Regions from separate parts of the Aliamphritea spongicola genome, predicted to be linked through region 2. Evidence: riboswitches for the same ligand, from Rfam matches in the RefSeq annotation. Region 2 holds a riboswitch; the other holds the start of a gene.

Region 1 (7,592 bases), on a different contig from region 2:
CCCTTAAAGACAAAAGTACACTGTTTGGCGGTTCTGCAGCCGGATATACTGACTATCCGTTATCACCTGTCTGAACCTCTGGCTGCAACAGAAACAGTGACTCTCGCAGACTATATTTTCAGGATGTGCTGCACATCCTGAAAACTCTTTATAAAAGCTCTTCACAAAAACACTTCACAAAAGCTCGGCACAAAAGTTCAGCCAGGATTCAGTTTTTAGATGAAATTACCTATGGATTTCCGTAGTATCTGTTTAATTAGAAAGGGATTTCTGAAAAAAACAGGGATGAGGGACCAGTTTCGTTTTTGTCATAAGGCTGCATGAATGTTCAGACGAACCTTCAGATATTTTTTACCATGCGGTAAGCAATCGTTAATTTTCAGGCACTGTATCCGCCTGTCAGCCGCACTGCTGACCGGCATAATGGCTACGCTGAGCTATGCGGCAGATCCTGTGCAACTGGACCTGATCACTGAAGAATTCCCTCCCCTGCAAATAGAAACGGACAACCAGCCCAAAGGGTATGTGATTGATTTCATCAAAGCCCTGGTTGAAGAAGCAGCAAAACAACAGCCAATGGTTATCCGCAGCACCCACTTTGCTCCCTGGCGGCGTGCTATCAAAATGTCTCAGGATGGCCCCAACAAACTGTTTTTCTCTATCTCCCGTAATCAGCAGCGGGAAAGCCAGTATCACTGGATTGGCCCGGTCTCCCCTTACGAAGTGATCATCTACAGACATAAAGATGGCCCCGATCACATGCCCGAATCACTGGAAGAACTGAAAAAATACCGGGTAGCGGTACAGGGGGGCGGCAGCCTCGACACCTACTTTACTGAGCAGGGTTTTACGCCGGTAAGAGTCAATTACACCCGCCAGACCATTAAAATGCTCCGTGCTCTGCACATTGACTACGCCCCACAGGTAAACAGCTTCCCCTACAGAATTGATGAGTTCGGCCTTAACGCGGATGACTTTATTCCGGTGTTGCGGGTAGACGATTTGTCAAAACAGCTCTGGCTGGCCGCCAGCCCGGAAACCTCACCAAAGGTTGTCCAGGCATTACAGACAGCCTACATAAAACTTTCAGAAATAAATCTGCTGGATGATCTGATCAGCCTTTACGGATTCAACAGCCCGGTGATGCTCGATTACCGTTTACGCAAACGGCTGATCAACAAGATATAAAGTTAACGCCGCGCCAGCAAATAACAGAAGTAACTGCCGCCTACCGCGCCGGTAATTATTCCGATTGGCAGTTCCTGCGGCGCCAGCAACATCCGGGCAACAATATCCATCCCCAGCATGAAAGCCGCACCAGCCAGTGCGCATACAGGCAACAGGATGCGGTTATCCCCGCCGATGAATGTCCGCATGATGTGCGGCACCACCAGCCCGACAAATCCGATAGTACCGGTCAGAGAAACGATCAGACTGGTCACCAGGGTTGCCAGTAACAATACGGTTATCCGCACGCGGTTAACGGATATACCCAGCGCAGCTGCACTCTCCTGCCCCATCATCAGGGCATTCAGGTTACGGGCCTGCCAGATCAGTAACATCACGCCCAGTACTATGATCAGCGTCGGAATAGGCAGCAGATCCCAGCGGGCCCGGCCAAGCCCCCCCAGCATCCAGAAAACCACTGACTGTGCCGCCCGCTGGTCACCCAGAAAAATCAGACCGTTGGTGCCGGCCATCAGCAAGAATGAGATGGCCACACCCGCCAGCACCAGCCGGTCCGGCCGCTGGTTCTCCGGCCGTTTCATCAGTATCAGCAACAACAGGAAAGACAATAAACCGCCGGCAAAACTGAACACCGGCATGGTATACGCCCCGATCACCAACCCCACATGGGAGATAACCAGCACCGCCCCCAGTGAAGCACCGGATGATACCCCCAGCAGGAACGGGTCGGTTAACGGATTACGGGTTGCCGCCTGCAAGGCTGCACCGGCCACCGCCAGGCCAGCACCGGCCAGCATGGCCAGAATCACCCGGGGAGCCCGCAGCTCATTAATGATAACGGCCTGGGAATTACGCCAGTCCGGCTCGATAAAACGCCCCAGCCCGTCGGGGCTGAAACCGTGAAGCAGGATACCAAGTGCCTGGTCAGGCTGAATCTGGCTGACACCAATCATGACGCCAGCCAGTGAAAGTGCCAGGATGATCAGCAGCAGGACACCGCCGATCAACCCCGGCCTGAAGGGTTTGCTCAAAACTTACCGTCCGCTCAGGTACATCTTCTCAGCCAGTTTTTCCACCGCCTGAATGTTCAGCGGGCCCGGTGTAATTTCACCGTACTCCAGTGGCAGGAAGCGGTCGTTCTTCACCGCATCCAAAGTGGACAGCACCGGATGGTTCTTAATGAATTCCCAGGAGCCTTTCCAGCCACCCTTCTGATAATCCACCAAAATGAAGAAATCAGGTTCGGCATCCATCACCGCTTCAATGCCTACCTTGCCCCAGCTGGTATCGATGTTATCCATCACGTTTTCACCACCGGCAGCACGGATCAGCGCAGTTGGCATACCGAAACGGCCAGAAGTAAAGATCTTGTCTTCACCGGAGTCATACAGGAATACCTTCACCGGCTTCTTGCCTTCGGTCTTATCAGCGACGGCTGCCAGACGGGATTTCCAGCCATCAACCAGTGCGTCGGCTTTTTCCTTCACGCCGAATACCGCACCCAGACGTACAACGTCATCGTATAGCAGATCCATAGACGCATCCGGACCGGATTTGGTCAGGTGAACACAGGATTCAGTCAGTTCCAGAACCGGTACACCCAGATCACCCAGGCTTTGTGGCGTCAGCTCACCGTCGGTACGCATACCGTAGTTCCAGCCGGCAAAGAACAGATCCGGATCAGCACTGATGACGTTCTCAGTGGTCGGGTTCTTCGGCGCCAGTTCAGGAATATCACCACGGTCTTTATCAAACTCAGGGCTGGTTTTGTACCAACCGGTAATACCGGTCAGGCCGGCTACATTCTTTTGAATACCCAGCGCAAATGCCATCTGGCTCATATTCTGATCATGAATGACCGCCCGCTTAGGAGCTTCATTAAAGGTAACGGTTCGGCCACAGCTGTCTACAGTAACCGGGAATTCAGATGCCTGGCTAAGCGGCGCCAGACTGGCGAACAGCATCGCTGAGCTGAAGATGAGAGTGCGCATGTGCTTGATCCTTTTGCTTTTTTGTACAGGAAAAAAAGGGGAGCGAGGTGGCATAAAACGACCACTGCTCCCAAGGGTTAGAGTAGGTATTGGCACGCACGGCAAAAACGTTTTCGAATAACTCAGGGGTCAGCACAGATTCAGCAGGCCCCTCAGCCACCAGACGTCCCTGCTTCATGACCAGAACGCGGTCGCAATAGCGGGCCGCCAATGGAAAATCATGCAGGGACACCAGGCTGCTGACCGGCAGTTTACGCAGTAACTGCATCAGGCTGAGCTGATGTTCAATGTCCAGATGGTTACAGGGTTCATCCAGCACCAGCAGTTCCGGTTGCTGTACCAGTGCCCGGCAGATCATGACGCGTTTGCGTTCACCGCCTGAAAGCTCACTGATGTCCCGGTCCAGATAGCGCCGCAGATGAAACTGCCTGACGGCCTCATCAATCACCTTTTCGGCATCCGGGTCTTTACCCGTAAACCAGTGCTGATGAGGCGTACGGCCGGTCGCAATCACCGAACGGACACTGAGCTGAAAGTCAGCTGGCATTTCCTGTGTTACAGCAGCCACCTGCAAAGCCCGTTGCCGATCAGTCAGAGTGCTGATATCCCGGCCATTGATGTGAACTGATCCGCTGAACTGGCGCAAAGCACCAAACAGGCAGCGCAGCAGTGTGGTTTTGCCGGCGCCGTTCGGCCCCAGTACACCCACTACTTCGCCCGGGCGCATACTGAAGCTGACGTCATCCAGCAGTAATTGCTGGTTATCGCCAGATACAGTCAGCCCTGAAACCTGCAGCAAATCAGCCACAGCCATCGGTTACCGGAAGCCCCGGCAGAACAGAGAGTGTTTTCGAATTGTCTTTGCCATGTGTCGCCTATGTTCACACACGGACAAGCACGCCCAGGAAAAAAGCTACAGAAAGCTTTTATGCCCAGAACCGCCCACCGCGATAATATAAGGGTGATACGCAGGCTGGTTTCCGGGCTTAACAGTTGGCAGATGCCGGTAATCAGCCCTTCCCAAGCGTATTGCTCAGTGGTTTGCTGATCACCAAACTGTAGTTACCGTTGCGGGGGCAGCGCCGGACTTACACCGGCTTCCCAATTATCAGCCGGACATAAAAATGGCCGGCTGCACCTGTCGCATACAGAATTAGTTGGCAGCATAGTATTTTGGAAAATTCTGAAACACAACCCTTACCCCGAGAATTTTTTTCAGTACCGAATTACCTGTGTCGTTTTTTGACCTTTACCCCCAGGCCATACCAGCCCTGAGTTTCACGACAACTCTCATGCTTTAGGCGCACAGCCACAGATAACAATAAGTTTCATTTGTCTTTGTATAGCCAACTCTCTATGATCGCCCAATACAGTCGGGGAACCAGAATTCTGGTTGAGATGGCATATGCTGAACCCGTTGAACCTGATCCAGTTATTGGCGTAGGAAATCTGTGAACATTACTTCCAGCATTGCTTTTCCTGCCCGGGTCAGACCGTTATCTATCTTCAGACGCAGGAAAGCACCATGTCACAGCCCAACACTCCTATCGTTCTCAGCGTAGCCGGATCCGACAGCGGTGGCGGTGCTGGCATACAGGCGGACATCAAAGCCATTTCTGCCACCGGCAGCTACGCCTGCACAGTCATCACTGCCCTGACCGCCCAGAATACCCGCGGCGTCACTGGCGTTATGCCGGTTACCGGCGAGTTCATTGAGCAACAGTTCGAAGCAGTTTTCAGCGATATCGCCGTCGATGCCGTCAAGATCGGCATGCTGGGCGACGCGGACACCATCCGTACAGTGGCGGCAGCCATCCGCAAATATCAGCCAAAACACGTGGTGCTTGACCCGGTGATGGTTGCCACCAGTGGCGATGTGCTGCTGGCAGCGGATGCTACCGATACCCTGATCCGCGAACTGATCCCACTGGCGGACGTAATTACCCCTAACCTGCCAGAAGCGCAGGCATTACTGGCAGCACGCCCGGAACTGAATACCGCTGGCGCGGAAGATACCGCCGCACACTGCGAACAGTTGCTTGGCTATGGCTGCAAGTCGGTACTGATCAAAGGCGGCCATCAGGCAGCCGATACCAGCACTGATTTCTGGCTAGGATCTGAAGGCCTGCGCACATACAGCAGCCAGCGTATCGACACCAAAAACACCCACGGCACTGGTTGTACGCTGTCCGCCAGCATTGCGTCTTTCCTGGCACAGGGCTACCCGATGGCAGATGCCATTCAGCAGGCAAAAGACTATATACAGGCGGCCATCGAACACGCTGATGAGTTGCACATTGGTGAAGGTTCCGGCCCGGTTCACCACTTTTACCGTCAGGCCCGGTAATCCAGACCATGCAAGCCACCGAAATTAATATTCGCCAGCTCAGCCTGCAGTATCAGAATGCCCCTGAACCGGTCTTCAGTGATCTCAACCTGCAGCTGCCCGCCGGAGAATGGACCTGCCTGCTGGGCAGCAGCGGCTGCGGTAAAACCAGCCTCTTGCGCCGTCTTGCGGGATTAATTGAACCGCAGCATCACTGCAGCGGTGAAATTATCGATCAGCACGGCCAGCCCCTGGAAGGTCAGATCGCCTATATGGCCCAGCAGGATTTGCTCCTGCCCTGGCTGAAAGTACGCGATAACGTTTGCCTGCAGGCCCGCCTGAGCAAAGGTAAACCCTCGGCTGAAGACTACGCCCGGGCAGACCAGCTACTGGCCCAGCTTGGTCTGGCTGACAGCAGCCACCTGCTGCCGGATGCGCTGTCCGGCGGTATGCGACAGCGTGTGGCGCTGGCCCGTACCCTGATGCAGGACACCCCCATCGTCCTGATGGATGAACCCTTCAGCGCACTGGATGCCGTGACCCGCCACCGCTTGCAGGCACTGGCCTTCAAAGCACTTGAAGGCCGTACGGTACTGCTGATCACCCATGATCCTCAGGAAGCTCTGCGACTGGGCCAGCACGTCTGGCTGTTTCAGCAGCGCCGGCTGAAAGCTGCCGCCACACCGGACAGCCCCGTGCCCCGTCCGGTGGATGCAGAACTTGGTGACTACCAGCACCGCCTGCTGGCTGCCCTTCAGGCCGCCGATGAACAGTTCAGTGTGGCCAGTGTCAGTGAAGGAGAGCGCCAGTGAATAAGCCCGTTACACCGGTCGTTAACCGCGCCAGCACACAACAGGATTTACAGAACGGCACGGGGCGGCGCCAGATACTGTTTCGCCTGACCATCACCAGCCTGGTCTTACTGGGCCTGTGGCAGGCCATTGTGGTGATCTTCTCGATGCCACCGTTCATTCTGCCGCCGCCTCTGCTGGTCTTCGACAAACTGATCAGCAATCCGGAACTGCTGTGGGATCACAGTCTGATCACTCTTACTGAGATTGTACTGGGGCTGTTACTCGGCTTATTTATGGGCATCGGCCTGGCCCTGCAGATGCTGCTGTTTAATCCGGTACGCCGCTGGTTACTGCCGGTACTGATTGCCAGCCAGGCGATCCCCGTATTCGCACTGGCGCCAATTCTGATGCTCTGGTTCGGCTATGGCATGGCCTCCAAGGTCATTATGGCGGCACTGATTATCTTCTTCCCGGTCACCACTACCTGCTTTGACGGTTTGCGCCACACGCCCACCGGCTACCTTGATCTGGCCACCACCATGCACGCCAACCGCTGGCGTCAGCTGTGGCATATCCGCTTACCTGCCGCCCTGCCAACACTGGCATCCGGCATCCGGGTAGCGGTGGTGGTTGCGCCAATTGGTGCAGTGGTTGGTGAATGGGTAGGCTCTGCCGGCGGCCTGGGTTACCTGATGCTGCAAGCCAATGCCCGGATGCAGATTGCCGACATGTTCGCGGCCCTATTTATCCTCGCCCTGTTCTCTATTCTGCTGTACTACAGCACCGACCAGTTACTTAAAAAAGCCATTCCCTGGTATCGGGAAAAGCCAAACAACACCTGAAAATGAAACAACGGAAACTGTTATGAAAAAAATATTCGCTTTTGCCCTGATTATGTTCAGCCAGCAGGCACTGGCTGAAAAAGTCACCCTGATGCTGGACTGGTTTGTAAACCCGGACCACGGCCCGATCATTGTTGCCAAGCAGCAGGGCCTGTTCAAAGCTCAGGGTCTGGACATTGAAATCACCGAACCTGCTGACCCAAGCACTCCGCCTAAACTAGTTGCTGCCGGTAAATTCGATCTGGCGGTTACCTATCAGCCACAGCTGATCCGTGACGTGGTGGAAGACCTGCCCCTGAGCCGGGTTTCAACCCTGATCGCCACCCCGCTAAATACCGTGATGGTACTGAAAGACAAGGGCTACAACTCTCTGGCTGACCTGGAAGGTAAGAAAATCGGTTACGCCTTCGACGGCGGTCTGGTCGATGCCACCATCGGCACCATGATGAAG
Region 2 (7,592 bases):
CGTATTCTGGCTGGCTGAATGTCACAACTGGCGATAAACCGCGCAAGTATACCGTAAATCCGCGTTATGCCAGCGGCTTAATTTATCTTGCCTGTGGCCGGCGCTTGGTTATAGTGACTGTACCGTCAGCATAAGGAGTCAGTATTTTGGCAAAACTGAAGCACGAAGCAGCCCTTGTTAAAGAAGCCATCCGTATTGGTGGGGTATATATGGAAAAGCGCGGTGCCGGAAAAATCGAAGCCACCGACAGCGCCAGCGATAAAATCACCGCGATCTACCGGTTACTGGTACTGGATAAGCTGATTCAGCCACTGGCCAAAGGGGAAGATAACGAACCCAACATGAAGCATAAACTGGCGCTGTGGATAGAACGCCAACTACCGGACGGACACCCACTGAAAGAAGGATAAACAGCGTACAAAAAAACCGCCGGAGATCCGGCGGTTTTCTGATTATGATCCGTTTGTCTGAAACAAACGGAAACACCTAAGCGTTACACTTTGTGGTAAATCTCAGCGCCGGTTTCTTTAAACTCAGCTGATTTTTCCATCATTCCCTGTTCAGCCTGGGCATTAATGGCCGCCACCTGACTCTCATCAAGATCACGAACTTCCTGAGAAATCTTCATAGAGCAGAACTTCGGTCCGCACATTGAGCAGAAGTGCGCCACTTTTGCAGACTCTTTAGGCAGCGTCTCATCGTGGTAAGCACGGGCGGTATCCGGGTCCAGACCAATATTGAACTGGTCTTCCCAACGGAATTCGAAACGCGCTTTAGACATCGCATTATCACGGATTTGCGCCCCCGGATGGCCTTTCGCAAGGTCTGCCGCATGAGCTGCAATCTTATAGGTGATAATACCGGTCTTAACATCGTCCTTATTTGGCAGACCCAGGTGCTCTTTTGGCGTTACGTAGCACAGCATTGCACAACCGTACCAACCAATCATCGCCGCACCGATACCGGAAGTAATGTGGTCGTAACCCGGTGCAATATCTGTAGTCAGAGGCCCCAGAGTATAGAACGGCGCTTCATGACATTCAGTCAGCTGCTTATCCATGTTTTCCTTGATCATGTGCATTGGCACGTGACCCGGACCTTCGATCATTACCTGTACATCGTGCTTCCAGGCAATCTTGGTCAGTTCGCCCAGTGTTTCCAGTTCAGCAAACTGTGCTTCATCGTTTGCATCGTATACAGAGCCCGGACGTAAACCGTCACCCAGTGAGAAAGACACATCGTAAGCTTTACAGATTTCGCAGATTTCTTCGAAGTGCGTATACAGGAAGTTTTCTTCGTGATGCGCCAGACACCACTTCGCCATGATCGAACCACCGCGGGAAACAATCCCGGTCATCCGCTTAGCGGTCATTGGCACATAACGCAGCAGCACACCGGCGTGAATTGTAAAGTAATCCACACCCTGCTCTGCCTGTTCAATCAGCGTATCACGGAACACTTCCCAGTTCAGATCTTCGGCAACACCTTTTACTTTTTCCAGTGCCTGATAGATAGGAACAGTACCGATTGGCACCGGCGAGTTACGCAGGATCCATTCACGGGTTTCGTGGATATTCTTACCGGTAGACAGATCCATGATGGTATCTGAACCCCAGCGGATACCCCAGGTCATCTTCTCAACTTCTTCTTCAATAGAAGACGTCAGCGCAGAGTTACCGATGTTACCGTTGATTTTCACCAGGAAGTTACGGCCAATGATCATTGGCTCAACTTCAGGGTGGTTAATGTTTGCAGGAATGATCGCACGGCCTTCGGCTACTTCTTTACGTACAAACTCAGGAGTAATTTCTTCAGGCAGCTGCGCACCATAGCTATGGCCCGGATGCTGCTGATCTACCATGGAACCTTCAGCTTTAGCTTTCGCCAGCTTCATGTTTTCACGGATGGCGATGTATTCCATTTCCGGCGTGATGATGCCCTTACGTGCATAGTGCAGCTGGGTAACATTCATCCCTTCTTTCGCGCGCAGTGGCTTGCGGGTCAGTTCAAAACGCAAATGATCAAGACGCAGATCCTGCTCGCGAACGCGACCATACTCAGACGTCAGGCCGTCCAGCTGTTCAGTATCGTTTCGCTCAGCAATCCAGCCGGCACGAACTGGCTTAAGGCCTTTACGGACATCAATTTCAGCTTCCGGGTCGGTGTACAGACCGGAAGTATCGTAAACATATAATGGCTCGTTTACTTCACCGCCCATGTCAGTTGGGGTCTGATCCAGCGAAATTTCCCGCATCGGTACGCGAATATCGCTGCGAGAACCTTCCACATACACTTTGCGGGATTTCGGAAACGGCTGAACGGAAGCTTCATCAACCTGTGCGCTGCGACTCAATGCAATATTGGTATCAGTCATAGTATTACCTTTAGTTATTCTCGTTATTGTCTGCGGGACTACCGGTCTGGCCTTCATAGAAAAAGCCATAACGAATCAAAGTTATCCATCAATCCATAAAGGCAACACGCTCAAGTTGGCAACGTGCCAACCATTACGGACGAGGGCTAATTTCCGGGTCATATAACACTGAAAACGGTAAATACTGCGTAGAAGCTGGACTGACTGAGAATGGTTCATTGAACAGTTAGCTATTCCGAGCTAAACCGCAAGAACCCCGTAGAAAGGAATAATAATGACGGTTCATCTCGATTTCCTACGCCGGTATTAGCCGGATCAGGTTCGCGGGTCACTGTTTATCGAACAGCTCTCAGCCCCATTCAGGGCACCCCGACCAAGATATTGCGACCTAGTGTAGGATGACATGTTTACGCTGTCCACCCGACAGGCCGGTATGAATGGCACTAACTCTCGTCAGAAAGTCTAGTGCGCAGGAAACAAAACCGCCCACTACACCTAAAGTCTAATAAGGCCCAGGCCAAAAATAAGACTTTTTCTTATATTTATAAAAAATATAACGTGGATAATGTGCTTCAGGATCATCAAACTTCAGGGACAGAACAGAGGAAGGCCACGCTTGCGGACCGGGTCAGGGATGGTAGCAGGATGCAAATCAACCGCACGGAAAAAGGATGCCAGCGCGAAGAGGGTACTTAGGGGGAACTGAGTGCTCTCTTTTTTTCTCTGCTCTTTCTGACCGAACACCACTTCAGTTATTCATCTTATTCCCCCCTGCTCCAGGGTGGAAAATAAGAATTATTCCTATATAAATCCAAATCTGATTCAGCATAATAGACGCCGTGGAGTAAGACGCTTCATGGATCGAAGAAAGGATGGCTGGAAAGCGGAAAAGGAATCAGGGAAGAAGGCAGGATGCCGTAACCTCCGCAAGGAACATGGAAAGCCAGGCTGAAGGGAGTACTCAAGGGGAACTGAGTACTCTCTTTTTTTGCCTGCAGATCTACACCTCGACCCGGGTTGTAAACTTGTCCCGCCGCATTGAAATCAGAGTACGGAACTTACGCAGATACGGATCGTTGGACAAATCACGGCGTACAAACACCTCATAAGCTTCCATATCCGGCACCATGACCACCAGCAGAAAATCGACCTCCCCTGTCACCTGATAACACTGGGTAACTTCGTCTGCCAGCTGCATCTTACGCATAAATGCATCCGCCAGGTCCGCCTGATCACGGATCATTTCAACTTCAACAATGATGTTCAGCATCTTACCTAAGATTCTGGAATTCAGAATGGCCACATCTGCTTCTATAACGCCAGACTCCCGCAAACGCTTTACCCGTTTCAGGCACGCCGGTGGTGACAAGCTTACTTCTTCAGCAAGCTGTAAATTACTGATGCGATTATTACGCTGCAAAATATTGAGTATTTGCCGATCAATGCGATCCAACTGAAGTTTCATAATTTTCCCTAAAAGCGATTTTTTATTATCCAGATAAGCCAATCTGAGAAATTAAATTAACCAATAAAGCAAAAATAGAAAATATTAAAAACCTCCTCTGAATTACACTATATAGCTCCCCGGCCCGAATCAGCCGACAATCAAAACCACGCAGTAACAGGCTAAACCATGTATAAAATATGGCATTCCTTTTGGAAACATACGTTGCCAGATCTGGCGAAAGAAATTTTTGATGTCTTCTTTCTGCTGTTCAAGCTCACGCTGCCGGTAATCATCGTCGTCAAAATACTTGAGGAAATGGGCGCGATTCCCTATATCAGTGCCCTGCTTGAACCCCTGATGCTGTTGGTAGGTTTACCGGAAAACATGGGCATCGTCTGGACCACCACCATGATCACCAATATCTACGGAGGCATGCTGATCTTTTTTCAGATGGCAGATGACCAGGTTCTGACTGTGGCGCAGGTAACCGTACTCGGCACCATGATGCTGATCGCCCACGGCCTGCCTGTGGAAATCCGTATCACTCAGCAAGCAGGGGTCAGACTGGTAACGGCGCTGGCTTTGCGTATGGGCTGTGCACTTGTCCTGGGCATGATCCTGCACCATATCTACAGCTGGGGAAACTGGTTACAACAACCTGTTGAGCTCCTCTGGCAACCACCAGCACAAACCGATGACAGTCTGCTGACCTGGATAATTTCTCAGGTAAAAAGCTTTGCAATGATTCTGGTGATAATTGCTGTACTGCTAAGCCTACTGCGACTGCTGCGCTGGCTACACATTGAACGGCTGATGATCTGGTTACTGAGACCGGTACTGAAACTGCTTGGCATCAGCCCAAAAGCTACCTCCCTGACAATCATCGGAATCACACTGGGATTATCCTTTGGCGGAGGCCTGCTGATCAGAGAAGCACGCAGCGGCAATATTGATCCTGAAGACTGTTTCTCCGCCTTATGCCTGCTGGGATTGTGCCACAGCATTATTGAGGATACCCTGCTGATTATGACACTGGGCGCTGATCTGTCTGGTATTCTCTGGGCCAGACTCGCATTCAGCCTGATCTTTATCGCCATCATGACCCGCCTGCTGAAACTTTGCAGCAGCGAATTCAAATATCGTTACTTCATGCACAACGTAGCAAAGTCTGCTGCGCTAAACGGAGGTTCAGGTGCACGCTGAACAGGAACAGAAAAAAGGCTTTTACTTTGCCCTTGCCGCCTATGGCATGTGGGGCGTATTTCCAATCTACTTTCATGCCATCGCCAGCGTGCCAGCGATGGAGGTACTTGCGCACCGTATCGCCTGGTCACTGGCTTTTCTAGCGGCAATATTGCTGATCAGCAAGCGGGGCAAAGACATTCTCGAACTGCTGAAAAAGCCGAAACTGCTGCTTAGCCTGACACTGACGGCAATTATCGTTTCTGCCAACTGGATGATCTTTATCTGGGCCGTTGCGCAGGAACAAATACTGGAAGCCGCACTGGGATACTATATAAACCCGCTGGTCAGTGTATTTCTGGGAATGATTTTTCTCGGCGAACGCCTGCGAAGAGGTCAGTGGTTGGCGATTCTTCTGGCACTGGCTGCGGTCAGCTACCAGCTTATACTGTTAGGCAAACTGCCATGGATAGCACTGAGCCTGGCCTTCAGTTTTGGCTTGTACGGGCTACTCAGAAAAACCATTCCGGTAGACTCGATTTTGGGCCTGTTCACCGAAACTCTGTTGCTCTTCCCTTTCGCTATCGGTTATATGGTCTGGCTGGCAAGCCACAATGAACTGGTATTACTCAATGCCAGTGCAGGATTAAGCCTGTTACTGCTGGCAGCCGGTATCGTCACCAGCCTGCCCTTGCTTTGCTTCACCTCAGCAACCCAGCGACTCAGCCTGCTATACATCGGCCTGATGCAATACATCGCACCGAGCATTTCATTTTTAATTGCGATTTTTTACTTCGGCGAAACTCTGGACTCAAACCGCCTGATCACTTTCATCATGATCTGGCTTGCTCTGGTGATTTTTACCGCCGAAGGACTTATCCGACGCAGGCAAAACAAACGCTCTGCTGTATAAAGTCACACAAAAAAGCCATTCAGGAAACTGAATGGCTTTTTCAGAAACAGCCAATGGCTACTGCCAGCGTTTAAATATCAGTGACGTATTAATCCCACCAAATGCAAAGTTGTTGCTCATCACATACTGGGTATCTATCCGGCGCCCTTCATGCATAATGTAATCGAGATCACCACACGCTTCATCCGGATCCGTCAGATTTGCTGTTGCATGGAACCATCCGGCATTCATCATTTCAATACTCAGCCAGGCCTCCAGTGCGCCGCATGCCCCTAACGTATGGCCGGTAAAGCTCTTCAGAGAACTGATTGGCGTTTCTGTCCCAAATACCGCCTGAGTAGCAACGCTCTCCGCAACATCACCGCGGGCAGTTGCTGTACCATGAGCACTGACATAACCAATCTCAGCCGCATCAACTCCGGCATCAGATAACGCCTTGCGCATTGCGCCTTCCATCGTGGCAGCAGAAGGCTGAGTAACATGGCTGCCATCGGAGTTGGTACCAAATCCGACCAACTCAGCATAAATATGTGCGCCGCGGGCCACCGCATGTTCCAGCTCTTCAAGAATAAGCGTACAGCCCCCTTCGCCAATCACGAGCCCGTCACGGTCCCGGTCAAAAGGTCGCGGCGTCTTTTCAGGCTCTTCATTACGAACACTGGTTGCATAGAGGGTATCAAAGACCGCTGCCTGAGTAGCACACAAACCTTCAGATCCTCCACTGACCATCACAGTCTGATGACCGTAACGTATCGCTTCATAGGCATAGCCGATTCCCTGACTGCCAGAAGTGCATGCACTGGAGGTAGTAATGACCCTGCCCTTTAAACCAAAATACACACCGATGTTAACCGGTGAAGTATGAGCCATCATCTTGATATATGAATTAGCATTTAAACCGTCACAGGAATGATTAATCAGCATATTGCCGAAATCGCCGATTGCGACAGAATCACCGGCAGAAGATCCGAAAGAAACACCGGTTTCTCCGTTAGTCAGCACTTCTGCATCGCGAAGACCCGCATCTTCAAGCGCACGTTCAGCACTCAACACAGCAAGCTGAGCAACCCGCCCCATACTGCGCAGGGTTTTACGCTTAAAATGAGCAGGCATTTCAAAATCTGTGATCACACCAGCCAACCGGGTATTCAGACCTTCGTACTTATTCCAGTCTTCGACATAACAGATTCCCGTTTCCATCTGCTTCAGACGCTGCTGTATATCTTCCCAGCTATTCCCTATCGGCGAGAAACCCGCTACTCCGGTTACTACCACACGCTTCATCAGTACATCCCACCATTCACAGAAATAACCTGCCGGGTGATATATCCGGCATCTTCAGACATCAGAAAACTGACGGTTCCTGCAACCTCTTCAATGCTGCCCACCCGCTGCATAGGAATCATCTTTAACGCTTCATCAACCGGCACATCATCGATCATATCGGTATCAATCAGCCCCGGAGCAACGCAGTTTACCGTAATTTTTCGCTTTGCCAGCTCTACTGCCAGTGCTTTGGTTGCACCAATAATACCCGCTTTGGCTGCACTGTAATTTACCTGACCACGATTACCCATTTCCCCGGAGACAGAAGAAAGCGTGACTATGCGACCGGGTTTACGACGGCGGATCATTGGCATCATCGCCGGGTGTAACACATTATAAAAGCCATCAAG

What was found. A riboswitch is a leader RNA that binds a small molecule or an ion and turns the genes downstream of it on or off. The one in region 2 is predicted to bind thiamine pyrophosphate.
Region 1: another riboswitch for thiamine pyrophosphate. It lies ahead of thiD (bifunctional hydroxymethylpyrimidine kinase/phosphomethylpyrimidine kinase); the one in region 2 lies ahead of thiC (phosphomethylpyrimidine synthase ThiC).

What each region holds. Positions count from the first base shown of each region.
Region 1 is NZ_JAFIDL010000001.1:1,001,217-1,008,808, forward strand. Features, by position in the region: gene JYB63_RS04630 (alkene reductase) at 1-74, shown strand, start outside; gene JYB63_RS04635 (substrate-binding periplasmic protein) at 325-1,188, shown strand; gene JYB63_RS04640 (FecCD family ABC transporter permease) at 1,191-2,219, opposite strand; gene JYB63_RS04645 (ABC transporter substrate-binding protein) at 2,223-3,179, opposite strand; gene JYB63_RS04650 (ABC transporter ATP-binding protein) at 3,124-3,993, opposite strand; cobalamin riboswitch at 4,134-4,336, opposite strand; TPP riboswitch at 4,544-4,644, shown strand; gene thiD (bifunctional hydroxymethylpyrimidine kinase/phosphomethylpyrimidine kinase) at 4,705-5,526, shown strand; gene JYB63_RS04660 (ABC transporter ATP-binding protein) at 5,535-6,317, shown strand; gene JYB63_RS04665 (ABC transporter permease subunit) at 6,392-7,141, shown strand; gene JYB63_RS04670 (ABC transporter substrate-binding protein) at 7,164-7,592, shown strand, end outside.
Region 2 is NZ_JAFIDL010000009.1:6,190-13,781, forward strand. Features, by position in the region: gene JYB63_RS19760 (DUF5062 family protein) at 147-410, shown strand; gene thiC (phosphomethylpyrimidine synthase ThiC) at 494-2,374, opposite strand; TPP riboswitch at 2,650-2,756, opposite strand; gene JYB63_RS19770 (Lrp/AsnC family transcriptional regulator) at 3,375-3,839, opposite strand; gene JYB63_RS19775 (hypothetical protein) at 4,008-5,024, shown strand; gene rarD (EamA family transporter RarD) at 5,014-5,916, shown strand; gene JYB63_RS19785 (beta-ketoacyl-ACP synthase) at 5,974-7,200, opposite strand; gene JYB63_RS19790 (3-ketoacyl-ACP reductase FabG2) at 7,200-7,592, opposite strand, start outside.